Regions from separate parts of the Macrococcus sp. CoH-51_TC_04 genome, predicted to be linked through region 2. Evidence: predicted binding sites of a transcription regulator. Region 2 holds the regulator's gene; the other holds the start of a gene.
What was found. Region 2 encodes LexA, which represses DNA repair genes until DNA is damaged. Its sites were predicted from a motif close to CGAACATATGTTCG; they were not measured.
Positions count from the first base shown of each region.

Region 1 (16,816 bases), on a different contig from region 2:
ATTTATACGACAGGTTTAACTGTGCATCAGGCAGCAAGTGTATTATTATCCAATAAAGATTGTCGAGTAGAGGTGTTAGCGTTTGCAAGAGCCTGAATATTTGGTAAAATAGAGTTAGGAAGAAACATCATAAGAATAGTTTCAAAAGGAGCGATGCTTTATGTTTAGATTTGAAATTCATGGTGACAACATCACTGTAACGGATGCAATCAGAAATTATATCGAGGAGAAGCTTAGCAAACTTGAAAGATACTTCACGAACGTGCCGGAAGCGAATGCACATGTGAAGATTAAAACTTATCAAGACGGTAAATCTAAAGTAGAAGTTACGATTCCTCTTAAAAATGTGACATTGCGTGCAGAAGAACGTCATAATGATTTGTATGCTGCAGTCGACTTAATCGTTGAGAAATTAGAACGTCAAATGCGTAAACATAAAACGAAAGTAAACCGTAAATTCCGTGAAAAAGGTGTGGAAAATGATATTTTCCCTGTATTGCCTGGTACTGAACCTGAAGAGGAAAAAGGGGATGAAATCGAAATCATTCGTTCTAAGCAATTTGATCTTAAACCGATGGATGCAGAAGAAGCCGTGTTGCAGATGAATATGTTAGGTCATGATTTCTTTATCTTCAATGATGGTGAAACAAACGAAACAAATATTGTTTACAAACGTAAAGATGGTAAGTATGGATTAATTGAGACATCAGTTGAGCGATAGTGAGTGAAGAAAGAAGTCGGAACTTCAGTTCCGGCTTCTTTCTTTGCATGTCCTGTATTTTGCTATAGCTCATAACGCTTTTGTCATAACCTTGTTGACGGTATTCCAAAAGCTGAGCTTACGACAGAATCCAGGCCATGCAGAAAATACAAACCATTTTCTTTGCATATCCTGTATTTTGCTATAGCTCATAACGCTTTTGTCATAACCTTTATATTTCAATTACAATTAAATACATGCTATAGTTATATGTTGTATACAAATGTACTTTGTAACTAAAGGAGAGAACACGATGGGATTTATTAAGAAGATGTTTGACGGCAACAAGAAGGAAGTAAAATCCTTGAGAAAAGTTGCTGATCAAGTGCAGGCTTTCGAAGAAGAGATGAAATCTTTATCAGATGAAGCATTGCAGAATAAAACGAAAGAATATCAAGTAGAATTACAAAAGATAGAAGAATATAAACAACAAGAAGCTTATTTAAATAAGATTTTACCTGAAGCATACGCAGTAGTGCGTGAAGCATCACGTCGTGTTTTAGGAATGTTCCCTTTCCCGGTACAAATTATGGGGGGAGTGGCAATTCATCGCGGTGACATTGCAGAGATGAGAACCGGTGAAGGTAAGACGTTAACGGCGACGATGCCGGTTTATTTAAATGCGCTTACAGGTCGTGGTGTACATGTTGTTACAGTCAATGAGTATCTAGCAAGTGTACAAGCAGAAGAAATGTCTCACCTATATAATTTTTTAGGACTAACGGTAGGTGTTAATTTAAATAGTTTAACTACGGAAGAAAAACGTGCAGCCTATGCTTGTGATATTACATATAGTACGAATAATGAACTTGGGTTTGATTATTTGCGTGATAACATGGTGACATATAAGGAAGAACGTGTTATGCGTCCACTGAACTTCGCGATTATTGATGAGGTTGACTCAATCTTAATTGACGAAGCGCGTACGCCTTTAATTATTTCGGGTCAAGCGGAGAAATCGACGAGCATGTACATTCAGGCCAATGTCTTTGTTAAGATGCTTAAAGATGAAGTTGATTACAACTATGATGAGAAGACAAAAGGTATTCAGTTAACTGAAAATGGTATCGATAAAGCAGAACGTATGTTTAAGGTTGATAATTTATATGATGTAAAGAATGTTAACTTAATGCATCATATTAACATTGCTTTAAAGGCACAACGCGCTATGTTAAAGGATATCGACTATGTTGTAGAGGATGGCGAGATTGTCATCGTTGATCAGTTTACAGGCCGTACAATGCCGGGTCGTCGATTCTCTGAAGGGTTACACCAGGCGATTGAAGCGAAAGAAGCAGTTGAAATTCAAAATGAATCTAAGACGATGGCTTCTGTTACATTCCAGAACTTCTTCCGTATGTATAATAAACTATCGGGGATGACCGGGACTGCAAAAACCGAAGAAGAAGAATTATTAAATATCTATAATATGGCCGTTACTCAGATCCCTACTAACAAACCCGTACAACGTATTGATGGTGCTGATTTGATCTACGCTTCAGAAAAAGGGAAGTTCCATGCTGTTGTGGATGAAGTGATTCGTCGTCATAAAGAAGGACAACCTGTCTTATTAGGTACTGTGGCAGTTGAAACAAGTGAATATATTTCAGAGTTGCTAAAGAAAAAAGGGATACGCCATAACGTATTGAATGCGAAAAACCATGAACGAGAAGCTGAAATTGTACAAAATGCAGGTCAAAAAGGTGCTGTGACCATCGCAACGAATATGGCAGGTCGTGGTACGGATATCAAGCTCGGAGAGGGCGTTAAAGAACGCGGTGGCTTAGCAGTTATCGGTACCGAACGCCATGAGTCTCGCCGTATTGACGATCAGTTACGTGGTCGTGCAGGACGTCAAGGAGACCCGGGTTATTCTAGATTCTATTTGTCGTTACAAGATGAACTGATGGTTCGTTTTGGTTCGGAACGTATGTCTACGATGATGACAAAGCTCGGCATGAATGATGATCAGCCGATTGAATCTAAGATGGTGTCGCGCGCTGTAGAATCTGCTCAAAAACGTGTTGAAGGAAATAACTATGATAGCCGTAAACGTACGTTAGAATATGATGATGTATTGCGTAAGCAGCGTGAGATCATCTATGCGGAACGTAATGAAATCCTTGAGAAAGATGATTGTTCAGATCAAGTGAAAGCAATGATTGAACAATCTGTGCGTCGTGCAGTGGACTACCACTTTACCGGTGATGAGAGTACACATGATTATGAAGCTTTTAAAAATTATGCAGAAGATATGTATCTGACAGAAGGCGCACTATCAGTTGACGAGATTAGTCGACGAGATAACGAAGAAATCTATGACATTGTAATGAGTAAAGTTATGGCGCAATATGAACATCAAAAAGTAGAATTGCAGGAGCAGTTCCATGAGTTTGAACGCATGATCATGTTACGTACGATTGATATGAAATGGACAGATCATATCGATACGATGGATCAGTTACGTACAGGAATTCACCTGCGTAGTTATGGTCAGATTAACCCACTTCGTGAATATCAGAACGAAGGATTAACTTTGTTCGATACAATGCTTGAATCTATTGAAGATGATGTTTCGAAATACATTCTGAAATCAATCGTTGATAGAGGAGAACAAGTAGAACGAGAACAAGTCGGTAAAGGTGAAGCGATGGTTGCAAATGATGGCAAAGAAAAAGTGAAGCAACAGCCAAAAGTTAAATCAGAACCAGATATCGGTCGTAATGAACCTTGTCCTTGTGGTAGTGGAAAGAAATATAAAAATTGTCACGGAAGAGGGTAAATTGATTTGGAACAATTTGAAATAAAAAATACACTTGAAACTTTGACTGAAAAGATTGATAGTTTCAGGGGGTCTCTTTGACTTAGAAGAAAAAGAGACGAGTATTAAGGAATACGAAGAAATGATGTCTGACCCGGATTTCTGGAATGATGGAGATAAGGCTCAAGATATCATCAATAAGAATAATGCACTTAAATCAGTTGTTCAGGAGTTTAGTACACTCGAAGAAGGACTGGAAAACAGTGAAGTGCTGTTTGAGATGTATAAAGAAGAAACAGATGAGGATACACATCAGGAACTCATCGAGCAGCTCAATACACTCCAGCAAATTGCGAATGACTTTGAACTTAAGATGTTATTGAGTGGAGAATTTGATGCGAATAATGCAATATTAGAATTGCATCCAGGTGCTGGTGGTACAGAATCACAGGACTGGGGAGAAATGCTGTTAAGGATGTATCAACGATTTGCGGATAAAAAGGGTTTCAAAGTTGAAACTGTAGATTACTTACCGGGGGATGAAGCGGGGATTAAAAGTGTGACCTTACTGATTAAAGGACATAATGCTTACGGCTATTTAAAGGCTGAAAAAGGTGTTCATCGTCTCGTAAGGATTTCTCCCTTTGACTCATCCGGACGCCGTCATACTTCATTCGTTTCATGTGATGTTACACCAGAGTTTGACAATGACAATATTGAGATTGAAATTAATACAGAAGACATTAAGATCGATACGTATCGTGCAAGTGGCGCTGGAGGGCAGCACGTTAATACAACGGATTCAGCCGTGCGTATTACGCATCAGCCGACAGGTATTGTAGTAACCTGTCAGAATGAACGTTCTCAAATAAAGAATAGAGAGCAAGCAATGAAGATGCTTAAAGCGAAACTTTATCAAAAGAAAATAGAAGAACAAGAAGCAGAGCTTGCAGCCATCCGTGGTGAACAAAAAGAGATTGGCTGGGGAAGCCAGATCCGTTCATACGTATTCCACCCGTATGCTATGGTAAAAGACCATAGAACAAACGCTGAAACCGGAAATACAAATGCGGTAATGGATGGCGATATAGATTTATTTATCGATGCATACTTAAAGAGTCAGTTGTAAGATTATTTTATAAATTTTCCTTTTTTATGAATTATAAGCTATAATTAAAGTAATCATAAATTAGGGGGCTGACCAATGAAAAAATTATATGCAGGTATCATTACTTTATCGTTATTAGGTCTTGCAGCATGCGGATCAGATGAAGCGGAGAAGAAGACTACTTCATCTGATCCGGGACAAGAAATTTATGCAAATAATTCCTGTATAGGGTGTCATGGACGTAACCTTGAAGGTGCAAGCGGGCCGAATCTACAAGAGGTAGGCAGCAAATACTCTGAGCAGCAAATTCATGATATCATCATTAAAGGTAAAGGGAATATGCCAGCAAAAGTAGTCGATGGCGAAGATGCAAAAAAAGTTGCAGCATATTTAGCAAAACAGAAATAATAATATAAAGTAGGTGAAATGATTAATATTTCATCTACTTTTTTCGTTATGAAATGATATTTCTGAAAATTACGTTCTATGATAGAAGCATAACGATTACATTACAAAAATATTACATTGGTAGATATTGTGTAAGGATATGGTATATTATGTCTTGTAGAAATTTACTAAGAACACTAAAACTCAGGAGGCAACACATATAATGAAAAAAGCATTAGTTACGATTGCGGGAATCACAGCAGTTACAGGAGTAGCTTCACAAGCATACGCAAGTGAACATCATGTTCAAGCAGGTGACACATTATGGGCGATTGCACAAGAGAATGGTACAAGCGTAGATGCACTTAAAACATTAAATAATTTAAATAGCGATCTTATCTTAGTGGGACAAACATTAAAGGTAGAGAATACTGATACTTATACAGTTAAAAAAGGCGATACATTACACACAATCGCATCTCAATTTGATTTAACAGTGAATGATATTATGTCATGGAACAACTTAACTTCAGATACGATTGAAGTAGGTACAAAGTTAAACTTGACAGCACCTATTGCTAAAGTTCAATCAGAAACAGTTCAACCTGTTACACAAGCGAACGCACCAGTAGCACAACAAGCTGAAGCACCAGCGCAACAGTCATACCAAGCGCCAGTACAACAATCATACCAAGCACCAGCGCAACAAACGGCAGCGCCAGCACAACAGTCATACCAAGCGCCAGCACAACAGTCATACCAAGCGCCAGCACAGCAAACGGCAGCACCAGCACAGCAAACGGCAGCACCAGCGCAACAGTCATACCAAGCACCAGCGAAGAGCTATAAAGCACCTGTAAATGGTAATGTAGCGCAAGTCGCAAATGGTATAGCGGCAGGAAAATCTTATGTTTACGGTGCGAATTCTGCTAGTGCAGTAGATTGTTCAGCATTTGCTCAACAAGTACTCGCTGCTCAAGGGAAATCAATTCCACGTACAACATATGCACAAATGGCTGCAGGAACACGTGTTTCAACACCTCAAGCAGGAGATTTAGTATATTTCAATGGTGGAAGCCACGTTGGGGTATACATTGGTAACGGTCAAATGATCGATGCTTTAAATCCATCTGAAGGTATTGGACAACGTCCAGTAAGTTACGTAAATGGTTCAGTAGCAGGATATTACAGATTCTAATAAGTCATGGGACAACTTGTCCCATGATTTTTTTAATTTTAACAATTAACTTGGAGCTGCAATCATTATGTAATAATCAAATTATTATATGTTAGTTGTATTAACCATATATTACATGTAAGTTACATTGGATTTTTCGCTTTTTCTATATGGTAATATCTATTTAGCTAATAAAACAACCGGAGGATATTACATGAAAAAAGTTATACTTTCAATAATTGCAATAATCATGCTGGGGACTACAACTGAAGCAATTTATCCAAATAGTCAACAGGCACATGCTTACAATAATCCTGTAAAGAAAGCTGGATACAATTATTATTATAAAGGAAGCTGTGTATATTATGCGTTTAATAGACGTGCACAACTTAAACGTCCTGTAAGTAACAATTGGAACAGTGCAAAATACTGGCCATCGAATGCACGAAGAATGGGATATAAAGTGAGACGTACACCTGTATATGGTGCAGTCATGATTTCTCAAAAAGGTTATCATGGTCATGCAGCAGTTGTAGAACGTATCAATCGCAATGGAAGTATACTCGTCTCTGAAATGAACTATCCACGTAGCGGCGTGAAGACTTATAGAACAATTTCAAAAGCACAGCGCTCTCAGTTTGAATATATTTACTAATAAAATAATATTAAAATGATTAAATCTTACACACCGTTCGTGTTGTAAGATTTTTTTGTTATAATATGTCATGAGGTGTCCTATGAGAAGATTGATAACAATTCTGTTAGCTGCTATATTTGTTGCACTAGCAACTTATTCAATTTATACTGTAATACAATTTAATAAAGGCAATGAGGAGCCCGGTAATATTGTGACACATAATCACCCGCTTAATAATAAGCAGATTGGTGATATAGCTGTTACAGATATGAATGGTCAGAAAAAAGAAATTGCATCACTTTTAAAACATGATATTACGATAATCAATGTTTGGGCATCGTGGTGCGAGCCGTGTAAGAAAGAGATGCCTGAGCTTGTGACGTATGGAAAAGAGAAACCTAATCATGTCGGTCTTATTGGATTCAACGTGCAGGATAAAATAGAAAAAAGAGACGCGTTTATCGATAACTATAAACCGACATATCCGATGTACACGTTAGATGAAGCGTCGATGAAACGATATAAAATCTACAATATTCCTACGACGGTATTCGTCGATAAACAAGGTAAAGTGTTGAAGACATATGTAGGCGAACTTAATCAACAGAAAATAGAAGAAATTATCATGCAGATTCAATAGGAGGGATTCAATGGGTGTCCATCAATATTTCAAAAGTTTGTCGGATCTAGAAAAGTTAATACGATGTCCCGGAAAATTTAAATACCAGGAACATAATGTTGCCGCACATTCATTTAAGGTCACTAAGATTGCACAATACTTAGCAACTGTCGAGGAGTATCATGGCGCAGAGATTAACTGGAAAAATGTATATGAGAAAGCATTAAACCATGATTACCCTGAAATCTTCACCGGAGATATAAAGACGCCTGTTAAATATGCGTCGAAAGAATTGAAACGCTTATTCAGTGAAGTTGAAGAAGAAATGATCGGTAAGTTTATTGACAGTGAGTTTCCGGAAGCTTATAGAGAAATATATCGAGAACGCTTAAAAGAAGGTAAAGACGATACGCTTGAAGGTCAGATTCTGTCTGTAGCAGATAAGATTGATTTGTTATATGAATCTTTTGGAGAGATTCAAAAGCGGAACCCAGAACCATTATACTTTGAAATTTATGACAAAAGTTTAAGAACGATTATAAAATTCAAGCACCTTTATTGTGTGCAGGATTTTCTGGATAATATTCTTCCGGATATGCTTCAGGAGAAATTTATTCCAAGATCTGAACTGCGTGAAATAACGATGGCAATCTTGCAGCAAAAGGACAATATATAATGACGATATGGTATATATTAGCATGTACATTACCTGCATTTCTGGTGATTTGTTTCAGTATGATTGTACGTAATAAATATACAGGATTACTGTTGTCGGTTATTGTTATCGGCGTATCTGTTTACAAAGGATTCTTTCATTCACAGATGATTGTGTTTTTAGATACGCTGAGCCTGATAGTCGGCTATTTGTTCGTAGAGATGTACAACCTGGATAAAGATAATCAAACATAGGAAGTTGAATACTAAAGACGACTTTTCAAAATAGAATCCGGTAAATGCAAGACATTTAATAGTGTCTATACGTTTATCGGGTTTTGTCATATGATGCACGTTAAACGAATGAAGATTTACGAACAAATGTTTGTACCTTAAGCGTATATTTTGGTAAAATGTAAATCGATGAGGAGGGGACGTATGGAACATCATGACTTTAAGATACATTCAGACTATCAGCCAGCAGGAGATCAGCCTGATGCGATAGAGAAAATCGTACAAGGAATCAAAGAAGGTAAACGCTATCAGACGTTATTGGGTGCTACTGGTACAGGGAAGACGTTTACGATGAGTAATGTCATTGAACGTATCGGTAAACCTACGCTGATCATGGCGCATAATAAAACATTAGCAGGTCAGCTCTATAGTGAGTTTAAAGAGTTTTTCCCAGAGAACAGAGTTGAATATTTTGTAAGTTACTATGATTATTATCAGCCCGAAGCTTATGTGCCTTCTACAGATACATTTATAGAGAAAGACGCATCGATTAACGATGAAATTGATAAGTTACGTCACTCAGCGACAAGTGCCTTATTTGAGCGTGATGATGTGATTATTATTTCTTCCGTCAGCTGTATATATGGTTTAGGGAACCCAGAAGAGTATCGGGATCTTGTTGTCAGCGTACGTGTAGGTATGGAGATGGAACGCAACCAATTATTACGCAAGCTTGTAGATGTGCAGTATACGCGTAATGATATAGATTTTCGTCGTGGTACATTTCGTGTTCGAGGAGATGTTGTGGAAATCTTTCCTGCATCTCGTGATGAGCAGTGTATACGTATCGAGTTCTTCGGTGATGAGATAGAACGCATACGTGAAATCAATTATTTAACAGGTGAAGTGCTGAAAGAACGAGAGCACTTTGCGATATTCCCGGCAAGTCACTTCGTCACACGTGAAGAGAAGATGAAGCTTGCGATTGAAAGAATAGAGAAGGAACTAGAGGAACAACTGAAGAAATTTCGTGACGAAGGGAAGCTGCTTGAGGCACAGAGACTTGAACAACGTACGAATTACGATCTTGAAATGATGCGAGAAATGGGCTTTTGCTCAGGAATAGAAAACTATTCTTTACATCTGACTTTAAGACCTAGAGGGTCGACGCCATATACGTTGCTGGATTATTTCGGTGACGACTGGCTGATCATGATGGATGAGTCTCATGTTACGGTGCCACAAGTTCGTGGTATGTATAATGGGGATCAGGCGAGAAAGAATGTTCTCGTAGAGCATGGTTTCAGATTGCCGAGCGCGCTGGATAATCGTCCGCTGAAGTTTGAAGAGTTCGAACAAAAAGGACATCAGTTTCTCTATGTTTCCGCTACACCTGGTCCTTATGAGATTGAGCATACAGACGAGATGGTGGAACAAATTATCCGACCGACAGGATTGCTGGATCCTATTATAGAAGTGCGACCATCACAACATCAGATAGATGATTTGATGGAAGAGATTCGTGTGCGCATCGAAAAGAATGAGCGTGTACTTATTACGACACTTACTAAGAAAATGAGTGAAGACTTAACAATTTACTTAAAAGAAGCTGGAATAAAAGTTAATTACCTGCATTCAGAGATTAAGACGTTAGAGCGTATAGAGATTATCCGTGATCTAAGACTAGGTGTATTTGATGTATTGGTCGGCATCAACCTGCTTAGAGAAGGTCTGGATATTCCCGAAGTGTCGCTCGTCGCGATATTAGATGCGGACAAAGAAGGATTTTTGCGCAGTCAGCGTTCATTGATTCAGACGATTGGACGTGCTGCCCGAAATGAACAGGGGCGCGTCATTATGTATGCAGATAAGATAACAGAGTCTATGCAGTTTGCGATTGATGAAACATCACGTCGTCGTTCGATACAAGAAGCATATAATGAAGAACATGGAATAACTCCGACAACCATCAATAAGAAGATTCGTGATGTCATCAGTGCCACATTAGAAACAGATGAGGAACAAAAACCCGTACAGAAGAAGAAATTAACGAAGAAGGAAAGAGCACGTACAATAGAGCAGCTTGAACATGAAATGAAAGAAGCGGCAAAAGCTTTAGATTTTGAACGTGCTACAGAACTCAGAGATGCACTGTTTGAGTTAAAAGCAGAAGGGTGAGCGGATGAAGAATAAATCTATTATCGTCAAAGGCGCAAGAGCGCATAATTTAAAGAATGTTGATATTGAAATTCCGAGAGATAAACTCATTGTTATGACAGGATTATCAGGTTCAGGTAAATCTAGTCTTGCATTCGATACCATCTATGCTGAAGGTCAGCGTAGATATGTGGAATCATTGAGTGCATATGCCAGACAATTCTTAGGACAGATGGATAAACCGGATGTGGATACGATAGAAGGTTTATCCCCTGCAATTTCGATTGACCAGAAGACAACAAGTAAGAACCCGAGAAGTACAGTTGCAACTGTTACAGAAATTTATGATTATTTAAGACTGCTATATGCTAGAATCGGCACACCTTATTGTCCGAATCATGGTATCCCTATCGAGTCACAGACGGTACAGCAGATGGTGGATCAAGTTATGGCATTAGAGGAAAGAACAAAGATACAAGTTATGGCTCCAATAGTGCAGGGCCGAAAGGGAACGCACAAGAAACTCATAGAAGAGATCTCAAAAAAAGGATATGCACGTATCATGGTAGATGGTGAAGTTTATGATGCTTCTGAAACAATCGATCTCAATAAAAATACAAATCATGATATCCATGTTATCGTAGACCGACTTGTTGTGAAACCAGGCATTGAGACCCGCCTGGCAGATTCTCTCGAAAATGCATTGAAACTTGCAGAAGGTAACGTTGTCATCGATTTGATCGACGGAGATGAGTTGAAGTTTTCAGAGCATCATGCCTGTCCAATTTGTGGATTTTCAATAGATAAGCTAGAACCTCGAATGTTCTCGTTTAATAGCCCGTTTGGTGCATGTCCCGATTGTGATGGACTAGGTACAAAATTAACAGTCGATTTAAATCTTGTCATTCCTGATGATAGCAAATCATTAACAAATGGTGCATTAGTGCCATGGGAGCCCATCAGTTCGAACTATTATCCGACATTACTCAAGCAGGCATGTAAACATTTTGGGATTTCTATGAAAGCACCTTTTAGAGATTTATCTAAGAAAGATCAGGACATCATCCTGTATGGACATTCAGATGATATTTCCTTTACATTCAGACAGGATAATGGTGTAACACGTAAACGTGTAATGAAGTTTGAAGGTATTGTGAATAATATTGAACGTAGATACAAGGAAAGTCCTTCAGAATATACACGTGAACAGATGAAGAAATATATGGTGGATGAGGTCTGTGATACGTGTCATGGCTATCGTCTTTCTGAAGAAGCGATGAGTGTTAAGATTAATAGTCAGCATATAGGAGAAGTTGTAACGTTATCTATCAGAGAGGCATTACAATATTTCAGTAAGCTTGAACTTTCAAAGAAAGAACAGCAAATTGCTGAACTCGTTCTGAAAGAAATCACTGAAAGGTTGACATTCTTATATAATGTAGGGCTGGAATACCTCACTTTAAATAGAACAGCAGGAACGCTTTCTGGTGGAGAAGCCCAACGTATCCGACTTGCAACGCAGATTGGTTCAAGATTAACAGGTGTAATGTATGTTCTGGATGAACCGTCCATAGGTCTGCATCAGAGAGATAACGACCGTCTCATTGATACATTGAAATCGATGAGAGATATTGGGAATACCCTTATTGTCGTTGAACATGATGAAGATACGATGCTTGCCGCTGATTATTTGATTGACATTGGTCCAGGAGCCGGCGTGCACGGAGGAGAGATTGTCGCACAAGGTACACCTAAGCAAGTGATGAAGAACAAGAAATCGCTGACAGGTCAGTATTTGAGCGGTGCAAAAAAAATAGAGCTTCCTGAAAAAAGACGTACACCGGATGGAAGATTCTTATCGGTAGAAGGTGCAATAAGTAATAACTTGAAGGACGTGGACGTTCAGATTCCACTGGGTATGATGACGGTGGTAACCGGAGTCTCCGGTTCCGGAAAGAGTACGCTTGTTAACGATGTGCTGTATAAGGCACTTGCTCAGAAGCTATATAAATCGAAAGAAAAACCGGGACCTCATAAAGCGGTAAAGGGGATAGAGCATATTGATAAGATAATCGATATTGATCAATCTCCTATAGGTAGAACACCACGTTCAAATCCTGCGACGTATACGAGTCTCTTTGATGATATACGTGATGTCTTTGCGCAGACGAATGAAGCGAAGTTAAGAGGCTATCAAAAAGGTCGATTCAGCTTTAACGTTAAAGGCGGACGCTGTGAGGCTTGTCACGGAGACGGCATTATCAAGATAGAGATGCACTTTCTTCCTGACGTCTACGTGCCATGCGAAGTCTGTCATGGCAAACGCTATAATCGTGAAACGCTGGAAGTGAAATATAAAGATAAGAATATTGCAGATATACTCGAGATGACGATAGAAGATGCGTATCATTTCTTTGAGAATATTCCTAAGATTAAGCGTAAACTTAAGACCATCATGGATGTTGGATTAGGGTATATTCAGCTTGGACAACCTGCTACAACACTTTCAGGGGGTGAGGCACAACGTGTCAAATTAGCTTCGGAACTGCATAAACGCAGTACAGGTAAAACGTTATATATTCTAGATGAACCGACGACTGGATTACACGTTGATGATATTGCAAGGCTACTGAAAGTTTTACAGCAACTTGTTGACAATGGGGATACGGTTCTGATCATCGAGCATAATCTGGACGTCATCAAGATGGCCGATTACATTGTTGACCTCGGTCCAGAAGGTGGAGATAACGGTGGACAGATTATCGCAAGCGGCACTCCAGAACAGATTATGCAAGTGCGTGAGTCATACACAGGTCAATATTTAAAACATCATATAGAGAAATAACTGTTGAGGTCATTGTCAGATCATCTCTAGCTAAACCCGGGCGCTGTAGAAATTGTTAATAATTTTCTGCAGTGCTCGGGTTTTGTTGGTGATTATGAATTGTAAATTGATATAAAGTTATTTAATATAAATGATAAGAGAAAGTGAGGAAAACTATGATAACAAGTATAGAACTAATTGATAAATTTGACCTTAAGTTTTTAGCGGGCAATGTCGCAATAGAAATCCCGGTGGCTAATGCAGACATTTCGCGACCGGGCCTTGAGATGGCAGGCTTCTTCTCTCACTATTCTTCCGATCGCATACAAATACTGGGGACGACTGAGATGTCTTTCTTTGAAACGTTGTCGAAGGAAGAACGTGCAGAACGAATGGTAAAGCTTTGTCGTAAGGAAACACCGTGTATTATCTTAACAAGAAACATTCCGGCCCCGCAGGAACTAATCGATGCATGTAATCGTAAAGGGACACCACTCCTTCAGAGCAAAGAAGCGACGACAAGTTTAATCAGCAAGATTACATCTTATCTTGAGAGTGAGCTTGCGCCTGAAACGACGATGCACGGAGTTCTGGTCGATGTATATGGGGTAGGTGTATTGATTACCGGTGATTCTGGAGTAGGTAAGAGTGAGACAGCACTAGAACTTGTCAAGCGTGGACATCGACTTGTTGCAGATGACAATGTGGAGATAAAGGAAGTTTCACGTAATGTACTGATGGGCAAAGCACCAAAGCTGATAGAACATCTTCTTGAAATTAGAGGACTAGGAATCATCAATGTAATGACCTTGTTTGGCGCAGGGAGTGTCCTTCCAGAGAAACGTCTAATGCTCAATATTAATCTAGAAACATGGGATAAAGATAAAGTTTACGACCGCATAGGATTAATCGAAGAAAAATTATCGATCCTTGATTCTCAAATTACGAAGAAGACGATCCCTATCAGACCAGGGCGTAACTTAGCAGTAATCATAGAAGTTGCTGCGATGAACTATCGTCTCAATAAGATGGGAACAAACACCGCAAAAGATTTTAATGAACGCCTGAATGAACAAATTAGAAAGCAGTCGATAAAGGAGATTTAACATGACACCATTTAATCCAGTTGCATTCGAGCTCTTTGGCTATCCTGTAAGATGGTACGGTATTATTATTGCATTTGGTATTTTAGTCGGATATCTTATCGCTCAAAAAGAGACAGAAAAAAAGCATTTTAAAGAAGATACGTTGATCGATATTGTCATGTGGTCTATCATTTCGGGGATAATTTGTGCTCGTATCTATTATGTATTATTTAAATGGGATTATTATCAGGATCATTTTTCTGAAATTCCGTTGATTATGAACGGTGGCATAGCAATACACGGTGGTTTGATCGGTGCAATTGGTATGGCATATTTCTTATGTAAAAAGAAAGGAATATCGTTTTTTCAGCTTGGAGATATTGCGGCACCGAGTATCATTCTCGGACAGGCAATTGGTAGGTGGGGAAACTTTATGAATCAGGAAGCTCATGGTGATATGGTTTCAAGAGATTTCCTGGAGTCATTGCATTTACCGAAATTTATAATCGATCAGATGAATATTGGTGGAGCATATTATCATCCGACCTTCCTCTATGAATCGTTATGGAGCTTCACAGGATTTGTTATATTATTATTGATACGTAAACGACTGAAGATTGGTCAGACATTTCTTTTATATACGATATGGTATTCGATTGGGCGTGTGTTTGTGGAAGGATTAAGAACAGATAGTTTGATGCTCACATCAAATCTGCGTATTGCCCAAGTGATTTCGATCGTGATTATGATTGCAGCGACTTTAATATGGCTCTATCGTAATTATAAATATCGACTGCCGCGTTATGGTGAAGTAAATGAACCTATAAGGAGCTCCGCTTATGCGTCAGTTAAATCGCTATAGATTAGAGGGGCCTAATCCGTTATGGCAGATGTATAAGACGGTCTCATTCTTTAAGGTTTGCCGTAACTTTGTTGTTATTGAATTGTGTCGCATTCTGCCATCAGTGAAATGGAAACATTACCTGTTCAGTAAATGTCTGAAGATGCAGCTCGGACATCATGTGTCATTTGCTTATAAGGCGATGCCTGATCTGATGTTTCCTGAACTGATAAAAATAGGGGATAACTCAATCATTGGGTATAATGCAACGTTACTTGCACATGAATATTTGACGGACGAGTATCGCACTGGAAAGATTACGATTGGTAGAAATGTATTAATTGGTGCAAATGTTACAGTCTTGCCGGGGGTCACAATAGGTGATGGTGCGAAGGTTGGCGCAATGACAGTTGTATCGAAAGATATTCCTGCGAATGCCTTTGTATACGGTAATCCGATGCACATAAAATAATAACGAACGGAGGTGAGATGGATGAGTAATGTTATCCGTTTTCCAGCAACTGAAGATGAATATTATCAAATTGGAGTAAAGAAGCAGAGTGAACATCATTACGAAGAGGCCATCTCATTCTTCATAAAATCACTGGATTTAAATCTCAGATACGATACAGTACAGCACATTGCTTTTTGTTTTTCGGAACTTGGTAATTTCGATAAAGCACAGCATTATCTAATAGATTATTTTAAAGATGATTTTAATGAAGAAGATGTCTTCTATGATCTGAGCCAGCTCTTTATTAGACAACGTGATCCTAATAAAGCCTTTTTATTCGGTATGTATTATTGTCTGCTCACAGATGACCATGTATATCTTGACGAGCTGAAAAAAATGTTTGAAGTCGTTTATAATGACGTCACTAAAGTAGAGATAGAAAGTGAAAACTTTGTCGTCCATTACATCTTTCAGTATTTTTTTGAGCATATGAATTACGATATTGCCTTAGAATGGATTGATTTTCAGCCTTATAATATTCAGATGCGTACTGAAGTGCGCAATTTGAAGGCCATGACTTTACTATTTAATAGCAAGTACCATGAAGCGGCAAAGATATTAAAGCAATTACTTGAGGAAAATCCTGCTGATATTAATGCGCTCTGTCACTATACTTTACTGCTATACAACACACATCAGACGAAAACTTATGAATCCTATTTGAAGAAACTTAGAACGATTATCCCGATTAACGATGACGAAAAATTTAAACTGGGTATCGTACTTAGTTTCCTGAAGGAATATACAGAATCCTATCAACTGCTGTTTCCACTATATCAAAAAGGAAAGTTTCACAGTTCACAGATGCTGCATGCGTTAAGTTATTCAAGCTATGCACTTGGCTATGTATCGCAGTCTGATATGTTCTTTCAGCAGCTCGGTGAGATTGTAAGCCACCCTGGTGTAAGTCCACGTAAGATGGCTGAAGGTGAAGCCTATATTATGGATGATGTTATGCCGCTTTTAAATAGTGAAGATCAGCATCGTCGTATTATTGGCATCTTTCTGTTATCGCGTCTCAAGGATAAGACGTTGATGATCAATCAGAAAGTATGGAA
Region 1 covers NZ_JBVGOY010000004.1:91,611-108,426, forward strand. Annotated here, with positions in the region: gene ACZ2V4_RS05455 (ComF family protein) at 1-96, shown strand, start outside; gene hpf (ribosome hibernation-promoting factor, HPF/YfiA family) at 161-721, shown strand; gene secA (preprotein translocase subunit SecA) at 1,014-3,542, shown strand; one part of gene prfB (peptide chain release factor 2) at 3,549-3,620, shown strand; one part of gene prfB (peptide chain release factor 2) at 3,622-4,650, shown strand; gene cccB (cytochrome c551) at 4,726-5,037, shown strand; gene ACZ2V4_RS05480 (LysM peptidoglycan-binding domain-containing protein) at 5,240-6,214, shown strand; gene ACZ2V4_RS05485 (CHAP domain-containing protein) at 6,408-6,848, shown strand; gene ACZ2V4_RS05490 (TlpA family protein disulfide reductase) at 6,931-7,470, shown strand; gene ACZ2V4_RS05495 (YfbR-like 5'-deoxynucleotidase) at 7,481-8,125, shown strand; gene ACZ2V4_RS05500 (CsbA family protein) at 8,125-8,358, shown strand; gene uvrB (excinuclease ABC subunit UvrB) at 8,527-10,515, shown strand; gene uvrA (excinuclease ABC subunit UvrA) at 10,520-13,339, shown strand; gene hprK (HPr(Ser) kinase/phosphatase) at 13,495-14,424, shown strand; gene lgt (prolipoprotein diacylglyceryl transferase) at 14,426-15,265, shown strand; gene ACZ2V4_RS05525 (acyltransferase) at 15,243-15,716, shown strand; gene ACZ2V4_RS05530 (tetratricopeptide repeat protein) at 15,738-16,816, shown strand, end outside.
Region 1: the regulator LexA is predicted to act here: its motif matches at 8,478-8,491, upstream of uvrB (excinuclease ABC subunit UvrB).

Region 2 (16,816 bases):
TGTTAATTGGTTATTTTTGTAATTATATTCTAAGTCATTCAAATGTATATTATAAGCAAAGCTTGTAACTCTCAAAACATAGCCCTCCATTTTTAATTAGGGTAGAAAGAAGATATTTTACCACTTGAGTTAATAGAAATATGTGAATCGTCTATACTTAATTGGAATCGGTTCCTCTATATATGAGCTTTGTTAATGCGTAAAATATGCCTCATATGCGGCAAGTACCGCTTGGTCTGCATCTTTATCCTCGATACCAAACATCATACTTATTTCTGATGAGCCTTGATTGATCATCTTTAAATTGATATTGCGAGCCTTAAATGCCTCTGTTGCTTTATTAGCGGTACCTACAAGTGTTTTCATACCTAGACCTACAACCATCAGTATTGCGATATTCTTTTCTATTGAAAGAGCGTCTACTTTTAATTCGTGTTCTATTTTTTCTAGTAACTTTGCTTCCTTTCCTTCAAGCTGGTGGGCGCGTAATATAATACTAATATCATCGATTCCAGAAGGCATGTGTTCATATGAAATATTCATATCTTCTAGAATTGATAAGAGACGACGTGTAAATCCAATTTCTCTGTTCATCAAATATTTCTTCATATTAATACTGGCAAACCCTGTATCACAACTTACACCAACGACACCTGTAGATTGTCGTGTATTCGTAATGAGTGTTCCTGGGTGATCTGGGTCGTTCGTATTCTTGATGTTTACAGGTATTTGAGAACGATAGACAGGAAGTAATGCCTCATCATGAAACACACTGAAACCAGCATAGGAGAGTTCTCGCATTTCTTCATATGTCAACTGTATAATTGAAGCAGGATGATCAACGATATTGGGATTTGCTGAGAAAATACCTGATACATCTGTAAAATTCTCATAGACATCACTGCTTAAACTGCTGGCGATAATTGCCCCTGTAATATCACTGCCTCCACGAGAGAAGGTGTTGATATCTCCGTTCTTATTAACACCAAAAAATCCAGGAATGATTACTTTGCCTTCAGCATGAGCAAGATTATTTTTTATTTTTTCATAGCTTTCTTCTAATACGATGGCATTAGAGGGTTCATCACTGACGATAAGCCCAATATCTCCTGGAGATAAATAAGTCGTCATTATTCCTTGTTCGTTGTTGTAGCTTGCTATAAGCTGCGCATTGAAATCTTCTCCGCAGCTCTTCAAAGCATCTGTCAGTCGCTCGGGCTGATCTTGATAGCGCATAATATAGTCATTGAGCTGAGTACGGAAAGTCTCGATTAATGAGTGACGTATATTCAGCTCTCGTTCTATTTGTAGAAATCGTTCAAGTATTTGTGAGATGAGCTCCTGATAATCTTTTTTATATGTAACAGCTTCTACCAGAGCAATAAGCAAATCTGTAACTTTAACATCCTTATTATGACGTTTTCCGGGTGCAGATACGACAATGTATTTCCTCGTTGCATCATTATTAATAATATTCAGTATCTTTTTAATCTGTTTAGCATCGGCCACACTTGAACCACCAAATTTACAAACTTTCATAAAATCACTCATTTCGCTTAATGTTATTGTTATTTTATCTTTAAAGTGTAATAGAATATAGAGTATATGATCATTTTCATAAATTATTCTATAAATCTTTACATTGCTGATGTTTTAGTTATACTATATTTATGAATCCTTTTCAAGAATACATTTGTATTCTCGGTAAATACATAATCGGGAGTGAGATAATGAAACAAATTAATATTGCGTTATTAGGTCTAGGAACGGTGGGTACGGGTGTCGTTCAGATCCTTAAGGAGAACCATGAACAGATAAAAGAGAAGTTGAATACGGATATTCGAATTACATGGATACTTGTTTCTGATGTAACAAAGCCAAGAAGTATCGAGATCGCACATTATCAACTCACTGATAATATAGAAGATATCAAAAATGATGATACGATAGATATGTATGTCGAGGTAATGGGTGGAATAGAAAATACGAAAGAGATATTACTCTATGCATTGAATCAGAAGAAGCATGTAATTACTGCAAATAAAGATCTACTTGCAGAGCATCTAGAAGAGATGGAGCAAGCGGCCCATAGTAACGGTGTCTCTTTAAAATATGAAGCCAGCATCGCTGGAGGTATTCCTGTAGTAAATGCTTTGAATTATGGTTTGAACGCGAACGGTATCGGTAAGTTTATGGGAATATTCAATGGAACGTCTAATTTTATATTGAGTAAGATGACACATGAAAGACAATCTTATGAAGAAGCATTACGAATTGCTACAGAATTAGGTTTTGCTGAAGCAGATCCTACAGCAGATGTAGATGGTATAGATGCTGCCAGAAAAGTAACCATTATGAGCTATCTTGCTTTTAATCAATTCAGAAAACTTGAGGATTGTCGATATACAGGGATCAGAGAAGTGAAGTTATCGCATATCGATATTGCCAAAGCTTTTGGATATCGCATTAAATTGATTGGTAGTGGTGTCATGAATGGTGATGATGTATCTCTATATGTAGAACCGATGTGCATTCCATCTGATCATCAGTTATCGCATGTCGAATACGAATATAATGCAATTTACATTGATGGAAATGCTGTTGGAGATACAATGTATTACGGTAAAGGAGCCGGTAGTCTTGCAACTGGAAGTGCTGTTGTCAGTGATATCCTGAACGTAATAGAACTCATAGGGACAGATCTTCACAACTTGCCGCTGCATCTTGAAATTAAGCAGGAGACGCGTGAACAGCCTTCTTGTTTACTTTTGATTATCGATTTGTATGCAGATAGTAATATTGAAGCAATACTGAATGAAATTTCAGTTGAAAGACATATTGTAAGGGATGGCATGCTTGCAATTGAAACAGACCGAGAAGTAAATTATGAATATCTAGAAGAACAGCAATTAAACTATAAAACTTATAGAATTGAAGGTGTATAGAATGAACAGATGGTCAGGGTTAATCGCAGAATATAAGCATTTTTTACCCGTAAGTGAGGCAACACCGAAACTCACATTAAATGAAGGCGGTACGCCATTGATACATTGTGCTCATCTTTCAGAGGTTCTTGAAAATGAAGTATATGTGAAATATGAAGGTGCGAATCCTACAGGTTCATTTAAAGACCGCGGTATGGTGATGGCTGTAGCAAAAGCTAAGGAAGAGGGGAAAGAAATTGTCATTTGCGCTTCTACGGGGAACACTTCAGCTTCAGCAGCTGCCTATGCTGCAAGAGCCGGAATGAAAACGATTGTAGTAATTCCGGAAGGGAAGATTGCTATGGGTAAATTGGCTCAGGCAATCGTTTATGGAGCTGATATCGTTTCTATCGAAGGTAACTTTGATGAAGCATTGAAGATTGTAAGACATGTTGCAGAAAAACGTGATGATATCGCACTAGTAAACTCCGTTAATCCATATCGACTAGAAGGTCAGAAGACAGCTGCTTTTGAAGTAATTGAACAGCTTGGACAAGTTCCAGACGTGTTAGCGATTCCTGTTGGAAATGCTGGTAATATTTCGGCATACTGGAAGGGGTTTAAAGAATATGATGCAAATCATAACGTTGGTTTACCAAAAATGTATGGTTTCCAGGCAGAAGGTGCTGCACCGATTGTAAAAGGTCGTATTATCGAGCAGCCAGAAACGATTGCTACTGCGATTCGTATCGGGAATCCTGCAAGCTGGAAGCTCGCAGAAGCAGCACGTGATGAATCGGAAGGAATGATAGATGCTGTAACAGATGATGAGATACTAGAAGCATATGACTTAATTGCAAAGAAAGAAGGTATCTTTGCTGAACCGGGCAGCAATGCAAGTATTGCTGGTCTGTTAAAGTTAAAACGTGAAGGTCGTCTGTCAAAGGGGCAGACGATTGTTGCAGTATTAACGGGAAATGGGCTTAAAGACCCGCAGACTGCGATTGATTCAATTGAAATACAGCCTGCTGTGCTAAAGAACGATGAATCAGCGATTATTAGATACATTGAGGAGCGAGTATAATGCTATATATAAAAGTCCCAGCGTCAACATCCAATTTAGGACCAGGATTTGATTCGATCGGTATGGCTGTAAACATCTATCTTGAACTTGAAGTAGAAGAAAGTGAAAACTGGGAAATTCAGCATCTCGGTGATGTACTATCTGAACTGGATGATAATGATGATCATTACATCAGGAAGATGTGTCGACTGTTTATGCAGCAGTTTAATCTAGAAGAAAAAAAGTTTAAAGTTATAATGTATTCTGATATCCCATTAGCGCGTGGCCTGGGAAGTAGTGGTTCAGCACTCATTGCAAGCCTTGAAATTATCAATCATTTCTATCAATTAAATTTAACAAGAGAAGAACGTATTCGTATACTCTCTCGAATTGAAGGACATCCAGATAATGTTGCACCGAGTATTAAAGGTGGTATTGTTGCAGGATATTATAATAATGTAACCGATGAAACGGTGACATTAGATGTTCCTGTGATTAAGTGGCCGATCATGGTTGTAGTTCCTAATTATGAACTGAAAACTGAAGCATCAAGAAATGTCCTTCCCGACCACATATCGTTTGAAAATGCAGTTCGTGCAGGTGCAATAGGTAATATGCTTATAGCAGCACTTTACTCTGAAGATTATAGGACAATGGGGAAGATGATGACAAGTGATCTTTATCACGAACAGTATCGTGCACACCTTGTGCCGCATTATCAGATGGTGAAGGATGTTATCACTGAGGACTGCTTTGCATTTTTAAGTGGGGCAGGGCCATCGATCTTTATTGTATCTCATCCTAAGCAGTATGATGAAAATCGTTTCAATCTACTAAAGTTACCCGACTGTGACGTAAAAAGCATAGAACCCGATCAGGAAGGCGTAATTACCTTTGAAAAAGAAGGTCGTATGGTAAACTAATACTATCAATTTTTAGGAGTGAGAAAATGAACTATAAACTGATAGTGCTCGATATGGATGATACATTACTATCATCTAAGAACGAAATATTGCCTTCAACGATCAAGGCATTGATAGAGGCACAGAATAATGGTGCTATGGTTGTGCTGGCATCCGGCAGGCCGACAGGTGGTATGATAGATGCAGCAGAAATACTACAGCTGGACACACATCAATCCTATATTATCAGCTATAACGGGGCTGTTGTAACAAGGATGAATGATCGCACAGTTGTAGATGCAACATATGTTCAGCAAGCGCATTTTAGTGAAATTTTACGATTTTTAAGAAAGGAAAATGTAATGGCACTGACATATAAGGACAACACAATTTATTATGAAGGTCAGTCAGCCTACGAACAAGTAGAAGGTGAACTTACAGGTTTAGAAATGATTAAAGTAGACAATCTGCAAACTGTCATTACAGAAGATGTGCCTAAAGTAATGGGCGTCGGAGATATTGAACATATTGAGGTTTTAAACAAGCAGCTGGAAGGAAGTTTTGGTTCTGACATCCACGCTACGACCTCAAAGCCATTCTTCCTTGAATTTATGCATCGTGATGTTTCAAAAGGAAAGGTGTTACAACGTCTGGCGGAGCAGCTTGGAATTCAGCAGTCAGAAATTATTGCATTTGGTGACAGCAATAATGACAAAGATATGCTTGAATTTGCAGGACTGGGCGTGGCGATGGGGAATGCGAATAATACGATTAAAGAAGCTGCAGATGTCATCACACTCAGTCATGATGAGGATGGAATCGCACAAATAATAGAAACATATCTATATAAAAAATGATGCTTCATTGATATGTTGATGATAATGAAGCATCTTGAAAATTATGTAATCTATGGAGTACGAAGCAATGATGTTATAATCTTGATAAATCTAGGGGTCAGAATTTTCTGGCCTCTTTTTTGACAAGCAGCAACAATTATTTTGCTGTATGTGTCCATTCTGAAGCATTGCGATGTCTTTTTGTATGTGCAAATATATTATCAGCAGCATAATCTTCATTTGTATAGACAGTAATATCGTAGAATACCATATCGTCTTCAAACGGCTCATAAAGGTACGTATCCTTTAGATGGTCGAATAATCGGATCATTGCAGTGCGATCTAGTCCTGGATATTCACGTAAAATCTTTTTAATAATCTGGTTATGTTTTTCATAGACACCCTGCACTACAATTACAAATTTTTCATCAGTTTTTAGTACGTCATCAAATAGGTTAATTTGTCCATTACTCATTATCACCACTCCTTTATACATATTATACAAAGAAACCCTATACAATGTATAGGGTTGTTGTCTTATAACGTATGCTTTTCAAGATTGATATCTTCAAGTTTAATGACTTTTGTACGTTTAACTAATTTATAGCTAAAATAAGTTATGATTGCAACGATAATAGGAATATATGATTCAACGACCTTAACATAATTCATCGCCTTAATATCCCCAAATGACTGACCAACTAACAAGAAAATAATGGTACAAATTACGATAATCGGTCCTAATGGGAATAAGGGTGCTTTATATGCAAGTAAAGCGTCGATATCTTTATTTTGTTTTATAATTGCATTTCTTAGACGCATATGACTTATTATACTGATAAGCCATACGATTAGAACAAGCGATCCCACCATGTTTAATAGTTTGAAATAACCTCCTGCATTGATGTTTGCATAGATTAATGTGAGTATAACGAAACCTGTTGTTACTATTAATGCATTAAATGGCATATTATTTTTATTTAGTTTTCCAACAAACCTCGGTGCTTTATTATCCTGACTTAATGATAATAATAGTCTGCTTGTTGCGTACAATCCAGAGTTACCTGCACTAAGCACAGCAGTTAATATCACTGCATTCATTACAGAAGCAGCAAACAGGATACCTACTTTATCGAATACGATAGTAAATGGACTCATAGACACATCGCTATTCTCATTAATGAGCTGAGGATCTGTATATGGGATAATACAAGCAATAATAAATATAGAACCGATATAGAACAATAAAATTCTCCAGAAGACTTGCTTAATTGCTTTTGGCATAGATTCACTTGGATTCTCAGACTCGCCCGCTGTAACAGCCACGACTTCAGTTCCACCAAATGAGAATCCAGCGACAATTAATACTCCCAGTAATCCGAATATACCATTATGGAAAGGGGCATCACCAACCGTAAAGTTTTTAAATCCAATAGGCTCACCACCAATAATTCCAAAAATAAGTAATAACCCCATGATCAAAAATAAGAAGATGGTTGCTACTTTAATAATACTGAACCAGTATTCAGCTTCTCCGAAAGATTTAACAGAAAATGCATTCAACATGAAAATCAATGCTAGAAAAATAAGACTCCATATAAAAGGATGAATGCCACCGAACATCTCCCAGTAACTTAGGACTTTAGCAGCAGATAATATATCGACACTTGTTACTAAGCTCCAAATAATCCAGTAAAACCAACCAACTGTAAACCCTGCAGCTGGATCAATAAAACGGGTTGCATAAGCATTAAATGCACCAGACACGGGATAAAATGTTGCGAGTTCTCCAAGTGCTGTCATTAAAAAGTAAATCATAATACCGATAACAGCATATGCGACAACTGCACCACCGGGTCCAGCTTGTGCAACAACTGCACCACTTGCCATGAATAATCCTGTACCAATCGAACCTCCGATTGCTATCATTGAAATATGGCGAGTCTTTAAATCTCTATCCATCTTCTTATGTTCCATATAATCACCTATCTTCCTAAAAATATAATCCCTATTGTAAGATAATTAAGAAAATTTATCAAGAAAAAGTTTTAATGCGTTTATGCTTTTAAACGTTAAAGTGTAAATGCGAGTAAAAACTGGACTATGAAAATAAGTGTTGACTCTTCGTAGTCCAGAAAAATTGTTAATAATTATTATTTTGTCTCACGGTGTAAGGTGTATTTTTTTAATCTTGGACAGTATTTCATCAATTCAAGACGCTCAGGATTATTCCTTTTATTTTTCTTCGTGATATAGTTTCTATCGCCACATACCGTACAAGCTAAAGTAATATTTACTCTCATTTTGTTCACTCCTATAAATTCATTTGTTTTAGTCTAATATGATATCAGGATTTGTTTCTGCTACCGTAAACTGAGGCAGAGGATCATTAAATATTGTCCAGTCCATCTTCATTTCTTCGTCTGTTAATAAACAGTGATCAAGGTCAGATACAATTTGCTGTTGATTCATTTCGATTCCGATAAAAACGATTTCAGTCTGGCGATCACCGAATGCATCCCATCTCTCCTTAAGTGTAGGATCTTCTATCATTTCCAGAGCTATCTCATCCGTACTTAACGTTGCAATCCATTCACCAGCACCTTGAATCTGCATCGAGTTACCTGCCTGGCTGATTAATCCACACATATCATTACGGGATGCCAACCAGAAGAATCCTTTTGAACGTATAACATCTAATGAAAAGTTTTCTAGGAAATGCATAAAACGTTCAGGATGGAAAGGGCGCTTTCTTCTATATACAAATGAGCCGATACCATACGCTTCAGTTTCCGGTGTATGCTCATCGTTTAATTCTTTTAACCATCCGGCACTTTGAGATGCTTTTTCAAAGTCAAATAACTTCGTGTTTAAAATTTTATCCATGTGGATTTTTGAGTGATCTGTCTCATAAATTAGTGCATCCGGGTTTAACTGATGGATTAATGCACGTAGTTCCTTAACATCTTCCTCATGTACTAAATCCGTTTTATTTAATAGAATAACATTTGCAAATTCAATTTGATCAATTAATAAGTCAATGACTTCACGTGTATCATGCTCATCATTTGCCATCTGGCGTTCAAGCAGCGATTCACCTGATGCATAATCATCCCAGAATCTGTTCGCATCAACAACTGTAACCATCGTATCTAACACTGTATTGTCACTTAAGTTTATACCTAGCACTTCATCGTTTAATGTTAACGTTTGAGCTACTGGTAAAGGTTCAGAGATGCCAGTAGATTCAATAACAATATAATCTAATTCTGAAGTTGTAATGAGCTTATTAATTTCAACCAGCAAATCTTCTCGTAACGTGCAACATATACAACCATTTTGTAACTGTATCATCTTTTCATCGGTACGTGACATATTTACTAGGTCAGCATCAACATTAATCTCGCACATGTCATTTACGATGACACCAACGCGTTTGTCTTCGTTATTCATCAATATATGATTAAGCAATGTTGTTTTCCCGCTTCCTAGAAATCCGCTTAATACCGTAATAGGGACTTTCAAATGTATAACCTCCAATTCGTAATCATTACGTTTTAATATGTTATCGCTTTTATGACCATTTGTAAAGTAAAAAATCAAAAAGATAATTCTTCAGATAATCTTGCTTCTATCTATTGCATTTGTAAATAAAGAAGTATAGAATATTAAAACGTAACGATTACGAAATAGGAGATGATGAAATGAAGAAGTATTTTTCACTATTAGTGGTAATGGTAGTGATGCTGTTATCAGCTTGTGGTTCAGCAGATACAGTTCAAAAGGAGGGTAAACTAAAGGTCTATACGACAGTATTTGCATATAAGAGTATTATTGAGCAAATTGGTGGATCGCACGTTGAAGTGCAATCAATTTATCCGAAAGGAATCGATATCCATACTTTTGAGCCTACACAAAAAGATTCTTTACGTGTAGCGAAATCTGATATCTTTATCTATTCAGGTAAAGACTTGGACCCGGTTGGTGCTAAGATTGCTAATATTGCAAAAGATAAAACTAAAGTCGTGTCATTAGTACATGAAATCAAAGAATCTGATTTGCTTGCCAGTGAATCACATGAACATGGTGATGAACATGAAGATCATAATCATGGCGTACATGACCCGCATATATGGCTAGACCCAGTGTTTAATAAATCTTTTGCAAAGACGATAAAAGATGAGCTCGTTGCTAAAGATAAAAAGCATAAGAAGGTCTATGAAGAGAACTATAACAAGCTGATCAAAGATCTTGATGCCATTGATAACAAGATGAAAGATATTGCGAAGAATAAAAAGCATGATACGGTATATATCTCTCATGATTCATTAGGTTATCTTGCACACCGCTATGGATTTATGCAAGAAGGTGTATCTGGTATGAACAATGAAGAACCTTCCCAAAGTGATATTATCAATATGATTAATAATATTGAAAAGTCTAAAGCATCGGTGATTTTATATGAGCAGAATATACCATCCAAAACGACAGATATTATTAAGAATAAAACGAATGCAAAAACGGTAAGGTTTCACAATATGGCTGTATTAACAAAAGACGATAAAGTGAATATTACGTATCAGCAATTAATGGAAGATAATGTCAAAGCTATTGATGAAGCTTTAAATAAATAGGAGGAGCGATATTTTGGCTAAAAAATCAAAAATAGCAAAAGAACTAAAAAGGCAGCAGCTGGTAGAACAATATAGAGAACAAAGAGCAGCGTTGAAAGCTGCTGGAGATTACGTCGGTTTAAGCAAGTTACCAAGAGATTCATCACCTTCAAGACGTACGAACAGATGTCATATTACAGGAAGACCGCGAGGCGTTTATCGTAAATTCGGACTTTCTCGTATCGCACTAAGAGAACTTGCGCATAAAGGACAGCTACCTGGTATAAAAAAATCGAGCTGGTAGTACATGCTTAATTAGAAAGGTTAAGGCCATAAAAAGTCTTAGCCTTATTTTTATGTTATAATTTTTATTATGTCATATGTTTGATATAATAAAATGAAATTATAATCTAGGAGTAAATCATGAAAGAAAAAATAACTGCATCACTTTTAATCACGACTGAAGATAAAATATTGATTCAAGACAATGGCAACAAGCGAATGAAATTACCAGGTGTCGTAAAAAAAGGTCAATATACAATTAAACAGACTGCTGAGCAATTTGCGCGTAAGTTAAATAAAGAAATCAAAGTAGGAGGTATCTTGTTTGTTGTTGAGGAGAAAAAGCCGTTTAAAGGATTGATTTTTGAGACGATGGTTAATGATACTGCTTTTGTTTTCAATACACGCAATCAATCTGAATTTAAAGTAAGACATCCATATGCGTGGCTTGATTTTGATTACCTCGATCAGCTTGATATCGCTGATGAATTAAAACAGCTGATTATATCCAATCAAGTGATAAAATCAAGTGTGCCCTTAATCAATCTACATTAGGAGATATTATGAAAAGTTACTGGTTAAATTTTGCTGTTACTGATGTTGAACGTGCTCTAAACTTTTATCGTAATATCGGATTTGAAATCATTGATGAACGAAGTAACAATGAAACATTAGGTGCCTTTAAAATTGGTGATAATACGATATGTATATTTAAGCAGGATATACTTGAGCAGTTTATGCAGACACCATTAAAAGGTTACGCTGATCACCCTGAGATTATCATTTCCTTTGATCTGCCTGAAAAACACAATGTCGATGAGTTATATGAACGTATTGTTCAGTCGGGCGGAAATGCAGTAAGTAAGCCTGCTGTAAAAAATGGTTATTATGGGTTTATATTCACGGATCTTGATGGTCATTATTTCAATGTGATGGTAATGTGAGGTAATTTATGTATAAGAAAATTGTAATATTAATTTTTACCGCAAGTATTCTGCTGTTATATTTTCTTCCTTCGATACACGGAAGGGGACAGATTAATCTCTATGTCCGCCTGCTGCTTTATGTTCTTACACTTCTTGGTTTATACATGAGTATGCTGATTGGACATATAAAGATGCGAATGCTCTATACTGGATTATTTGTATTGTTGACGGCAATAATATTGTTTATGCATACCTTTAATATATGGATATAATAGACTTTGATAACGGTTAAATACGATTAAAAAGAAGAGAAGATGACAGGGAATATTAATTTCTCGTCATCCTCTCTTCTTTTTAATGTGCCAGCATTTCTTCTTGTATTTCTCTAGCAGATAGGTCATCAGGATAGTATGTTGGCCAGTTTTCAAGTTCTTTTAGGAGTGCTTTACGATCATCCCCCATATAGATATGGAAATGAAGTGCACGTTCAGGAGCGATGATATGATCGCTGAACTGCACATAGTTGGGTGCCTCATTATCTCCATATACTTTTTTGAATATGTATCTAACGCCGCGATTTCCTTTTTCATAAGTAAGAATCTCTTTGCCATCATATTCATACTTAGCACGATGTTTTTTATTTTGTTTTGTAAAGATGATGTCTTTTTCACCAATTTTGATATGGGCGACATCAGTCTCGTATCCTTTATTATAGTATTCCTTTACTTCTTTCTTCGATTTATTCTGATCTTCCGCTTTATGTTCGAATACTTTATCAAGAGATCCATCTTTTAAGAAGGGATACACAGACTGCCAGTCACCTTCCCAGTCTGTTAACCGCCTGTCTTTTACAGCGTCATCTTCAAAATACCCTTCGTAGATTTTTTTGTCTGAATCTGTCAGATGATGTTCATGTTTGTGACTATGTACCTGTTTGTCTTTATGATGTTCAATCTTCTGTTCTTTTTTTACAGCTGCTTTATCTTCAGTGGTGTCACTACATCCAGTGAGCAATATAGCAAGTGAGACAGTTGTACCGATAATCAATTGTGTTTTCATATGTATTCTCCAATCGTAATTATTACGATTTAAATATTACTTCAACCCACATGATTCGTCAATGGTAAATTTTAAATTTATGGTAGAATGAATTTAAATATATTGAAAGAGGAATTTGTCTATATGAAACTAACTTTGATTTTTAGCTATGTACTGCTATTATTTGTCTTAAGATATGGATTCCAAATATTGAATGATCAAGTAACGCTTCTGCTACTGATTGGTGGATTAGCATTATTCGGATTTTCAAACAGAAAAAAATAGAGCTGGGTGAAGGCTTCCAGCTCTATTTAGTAGTTATCCAGAACATCTGTATCTTTTGGCATAAATAAGGCGAGTAGGATATACATTGTAAATGTAGGTATATTCGCTGTAAAAAATGAGACTAAAATGAATGTGATTCGAACTACTTTAGAATCAATATTAAAATATTCACTAATACCACCAAGAACTCCAGCAACATAGCGGTCAGTTGTTGACCTTGTAAGACGTTTTTTCATTATCTATCACTCCTTTTTTAAAATATAGCAAATAGATGTAGATTATTCCAATGATATACTAAAATGTTTAACATATAGTATTGTGGGTATAGTAAAGATAGATTATTTAAGGGGATAGTAACATGGAAACAACAGAGAAGAAAAATGAAAAAGATATACTTGAACAAGTTAAAACGATATTAGGCAAGTAGGATCCAATTGATAAATAATATTACAACACCCGAGCCAGTTAGAAAAGTTTTATTCTAACTGGCTCGGGTGTTGTGATAATGGCATTAAAAATTATATACATTTAGCAAAACGTACGGTCTAATATTAAAATTCTCTGAATAGACCTACAACTTTACCAAGAACAGTGACTGAATCAAGGTAAAGCGGTTCCATTGTCAGATTCTCGGGTTGTAGACGATAACGATTATTTTCTTTGAAAAAACGTTTAACTGTCGCTTCGTCTTCATCTGTCATCGCCACGATAATGTCTCCATTTTCTGCGATGGACTGTCTTCTTACAATTACTTTATCTCTATCAAGAATGCCCGCTTCAATCATACTTTCCCCAACGACTTCTAAAATAAATATGTCACTGTTATGGCTAGAAGTGAAGTGTGCGGGTAATGGAAAGTATTCTTCAACATTTTCGATTGCAGTAATCGGGACACCTGCAGTAACCTTTCCGATAACCGGTACATGAATTGTAGCCTCAGAATAATCTTGTGAATTTTCACCGTGAATAATCTCAATAGCACGAGGCTTCGTTGGATCTCGTTTAATATAGCCTTTTTCCTCGAGACGAGAAAGGTGACCGTGCACAGTCGAGCTTGAGGCAAGTCCGACAGCTTCTCCAATCTCTCTTACACTCGGTGGATACCCTTTAGTTGATACAATATGTTTTAAATAATCATATATCTCTTCTTGTCTTTTAGTGAGTTCTCTCATTTTTAAACACTCCTTATATGTGGTGTTATACGTATTATAGCATACACGTTCGCATGTAACAAACGTTTGTTCGTATTTTTATTGACATAGAACACATGTTCTGATAAAGTGTGAATACAAACAAATGTTCTAGGAGGAATTTGATATGACCGTTAGAATTTCTAAGGAATTTATACTATATTGTATCTTATTTTTAATGATTACACTTTTTTCGGTACTTTATATAGAACAATCGCAAGCTATTTATTATAATGAAGCACCTGGATTTACCGAACAGATAGGAGAACAAGACAATGGCAGATTACCGCATTCCGATTCTTATCATGATCCTGTTTCCAATGGTGAGGTACTTGGTGTTGTAAATTAATTAAAATATTTAATGTATTACGAGTGTAGCCAGTTGGTTTCACTCGTTTTTTTTGGTATCTTTATAATGAAAGGAATGAGAGTTATGCTAGATGAAAATAAGATGAAGAGAATTAATGAATTAGCTCAGAAGAAAAAGACAACAGGTCTCACGGAGGAAGAAGGTAAAGAACAGACTTTATTACGTAAAGAATATTTACAGTCCTTCAGACAGTCTTTCAAGAAAACGATTGAGAACACGACCGTCATAGACCCTGAAGGTAATGATGTGACACCTGACAAGGTGAAAGACATTCAAAGATTAAATAATATCAGAAAATAAATTTTGTAGATAGGAGCATTTATATGTTTAATGAAAAAGATCAATTGGCAGTAGATAGTATTAGAGCTTTAAGTATCGATCAGATTGAGGAAGCGAATTCAGGCCACCCGGGGTTACCTATGGGTGCGGCACCTATGGCTTACACTTTATGGACACGTCATCTTAATTTCAATCCGTCATCACATCATTTCTTCGATAGAGATCGATTTGTACTGTCAGCAGGACACGGTTCAGCTTTGTTATACTCATTGCTGCATGTTTCTGGTGGGCTGGAAATAGAGGAACTTAAGCAGTTTAGACAATGGGACTCTAAAACTCCAGGACATCCGGAATACCGTCATACTAAAGGTGTAGAAATCACAACAGGGCCACTAGGGCAAGGATTTGCGATGAGTGTCGGTATGGCGATGGCAGAAAAACATCTTGCTGCAACTTTCAATCAGCAGTCAGATATTATTGATCATTATACGTATGCATTAGTTTCAGATGGAGACTTGATGGAAGGTATATCACACGAAGCTGCAAGTCTTGCAGGTCACTTAAAACTTAATAAATTAATTGCTTTATATGATTCGAATGATATCTCTTTAGATGGAGAGCTGAATAAAGCATTCTCTGAAGATGTTAAAGGGCGTTTCGAAAGCTATGGCTGGGAACATATTTTAGTGTCGGATGGTAATGATATGGAAGCCATTGATAAAGCTATTACAGTAGCGAAATCAAGTGATAGACCTACGATCATCGAAGTTAAGACAATTATTGGTTATGGTTCTCCGAATAAGCAAGGAACGAATGGCATCCACGGGGCTCCATTAGGAGGAGATGAGCGTAAGCTTGTATTTGAAGCATACGGTTTAGAGGCAGATAAGAAATTCCATGTAGATCCAGCCGTATATGAAATATTCCAGCAGACGATGCTAAAACGTGCAAATGAAAAAGAGCAGTTATGGAATGATAAATTTGCACAATTAGAAAAAGAAAATGCTGAACTAGCACAACAGCTTAGACAAGCAATAGCTGGTGAATTAAATTCTGACTATGCGGAGGCTTTACCGGTATATGAGGCTGGTACATCAGCTGCTACCCGTGCAACGAGTGGTGATATGATCCAGGCAATCGCAAAAACAGTTCCTTCATTCTTTGGGGGATCTGCAGATTTAGCATCTTCTAATAAATCAAATGTTAAAGGGACAGGAGACTTTTCAGCTGAAACGCCTGAAGGAAAGAATATCTGGTTTGGTGTCAGAGAGTTTGCTATGGGTGCTGCTTTAAATGGTATGGCTGCTCACGGTGGGCTTAAAGTATACGGGGCAACATTCTTTGTGTTTAGTGACTATTTGAAGCCGGCAGTAAGATTATCAGCGTTAATGGGCTTACCAGTCACATATGTATTTACACATGACTCAATAGCAGTTGGTGAAGATGGGCCGACACATGAACCAATCGAGCAGCTGGCTGGTTTACGAGCGATTCCTAACTTAAATGTGATTCGTCCGGCCGATGGTAATGAAAGCCGTGCCGCCTGGAAAATTGCACTTGAATCAACTGATGCACCGACTGCACTTGTCCTTACGCGTCAGAACTTAACTGCGATTGATATTGAACAGGACAAACTAGAAGCGGGAGTTGCACGTGGTGGTTATGTTGTATATCAATCTGAGCATCCGGAGATATTAATAGTCGCAACTGGTTCGGAAGTGAATTTAGCGATTGATGCAGCAAAAGTGTTAGAAAAACAAGGTAAAGGCGTTCAAGTGGTATCGATGCCGAACACTCAAAAATTTGATGCACAAGATAAATCATACAAAGAAGAAGTATTACCATCTTCAATTAAGCAGCGTGTTGCAATTGAAATGGCTGCTTCTGACAGCTGGTACAAATACGTTGGTCTGGATGGACTTGTAATTGGTATTGATAAATTTGGTGCAAGTGCACCTGGAGAATTAGTTATGGAGAAATATGGATTTACTGTAGAAAATGTTGTAAATAACATTTTGAATATGAAGTAAATAAAAGGCTGTATATCAGCCTTTTATTATTTATAGAAAACATATTGAAAAAAAAGTTTGTTTTTAGTAAAATTTTAA
Region 2 covers NZ_JBVGOY010000001.1:243,007-259,822, forward strand. Annotated here, with positions in the region: gene ACZ2V4_RS01205 (hypothetical protein) at 1-75, opposite strand, end outside; gene ACZ2V4_RS01210 (aspartate kinase) at 193-1,539, opposite strand; gene ACZ2V4_RS01215 (homoserine dehydrogenase) at 1,731-2,945, shown strand; gene thrC (threonine synthase) at 2,947-4,008, shown strand; gene thrB (homoserine kinase) at 4,008-4,910, shown strand; gene ACZ2V4_RS01230 (Cof-type HAD-IIB family hydrolase) at 4,937-5,746, shown strand; gene ACZ2V4_RS01235 (hypothetical protein) at 5,883-6,200, opposite strand; gene ACZ2V4_RS01240 (amino acid permease) at 6,263-7,702, opposite strand; gene rpmG (50S ribosomal protein L33) at 7,879-8,028, opposite strand; gene ACZ2V4_RS01250 (GTP-binding protein) at 8,057-9,250, opposite strand; gene ACZ2V4_RS01255 (metal ABC transporter solute-binding protein, Zn/Mn family) at 9,430-10,359, shown strand; gene rpsN (30S ribosomal protein S14) at 10,373-10,642, shown strand; gene ACZ2V4_RS01265 (hypothetical protein) at 10,762-11,175, shown strand; gene ACZ2V4_RS01270 (VOC family protein) at 11,184-11,564, shown strand; gene ACZ2V4_RS01275 (ZinT family metal-binding protein) at 11,901-12,605, opposite strand; gene ACZ2V4_RS01280 (hypothetical protein) at 12,729-12,869, shown strand; gene ACZ2V4_RS01285 (PspC domain-containing protein) at 12,896-13,105, opposite strand; gene lexA (transcriptional repressor LexA) at 13,421-14,041, opposite strand; gene ACZ2V4_RS01295 (hypothetical protein) at 14,187-14,408, shown strand; gene ACZ2V4_RS01300 (DUF896 domain-containing protein) at 14,493-14,729, shown strand; gene tkt (transketolase) at 14,753-16,738, shown strand.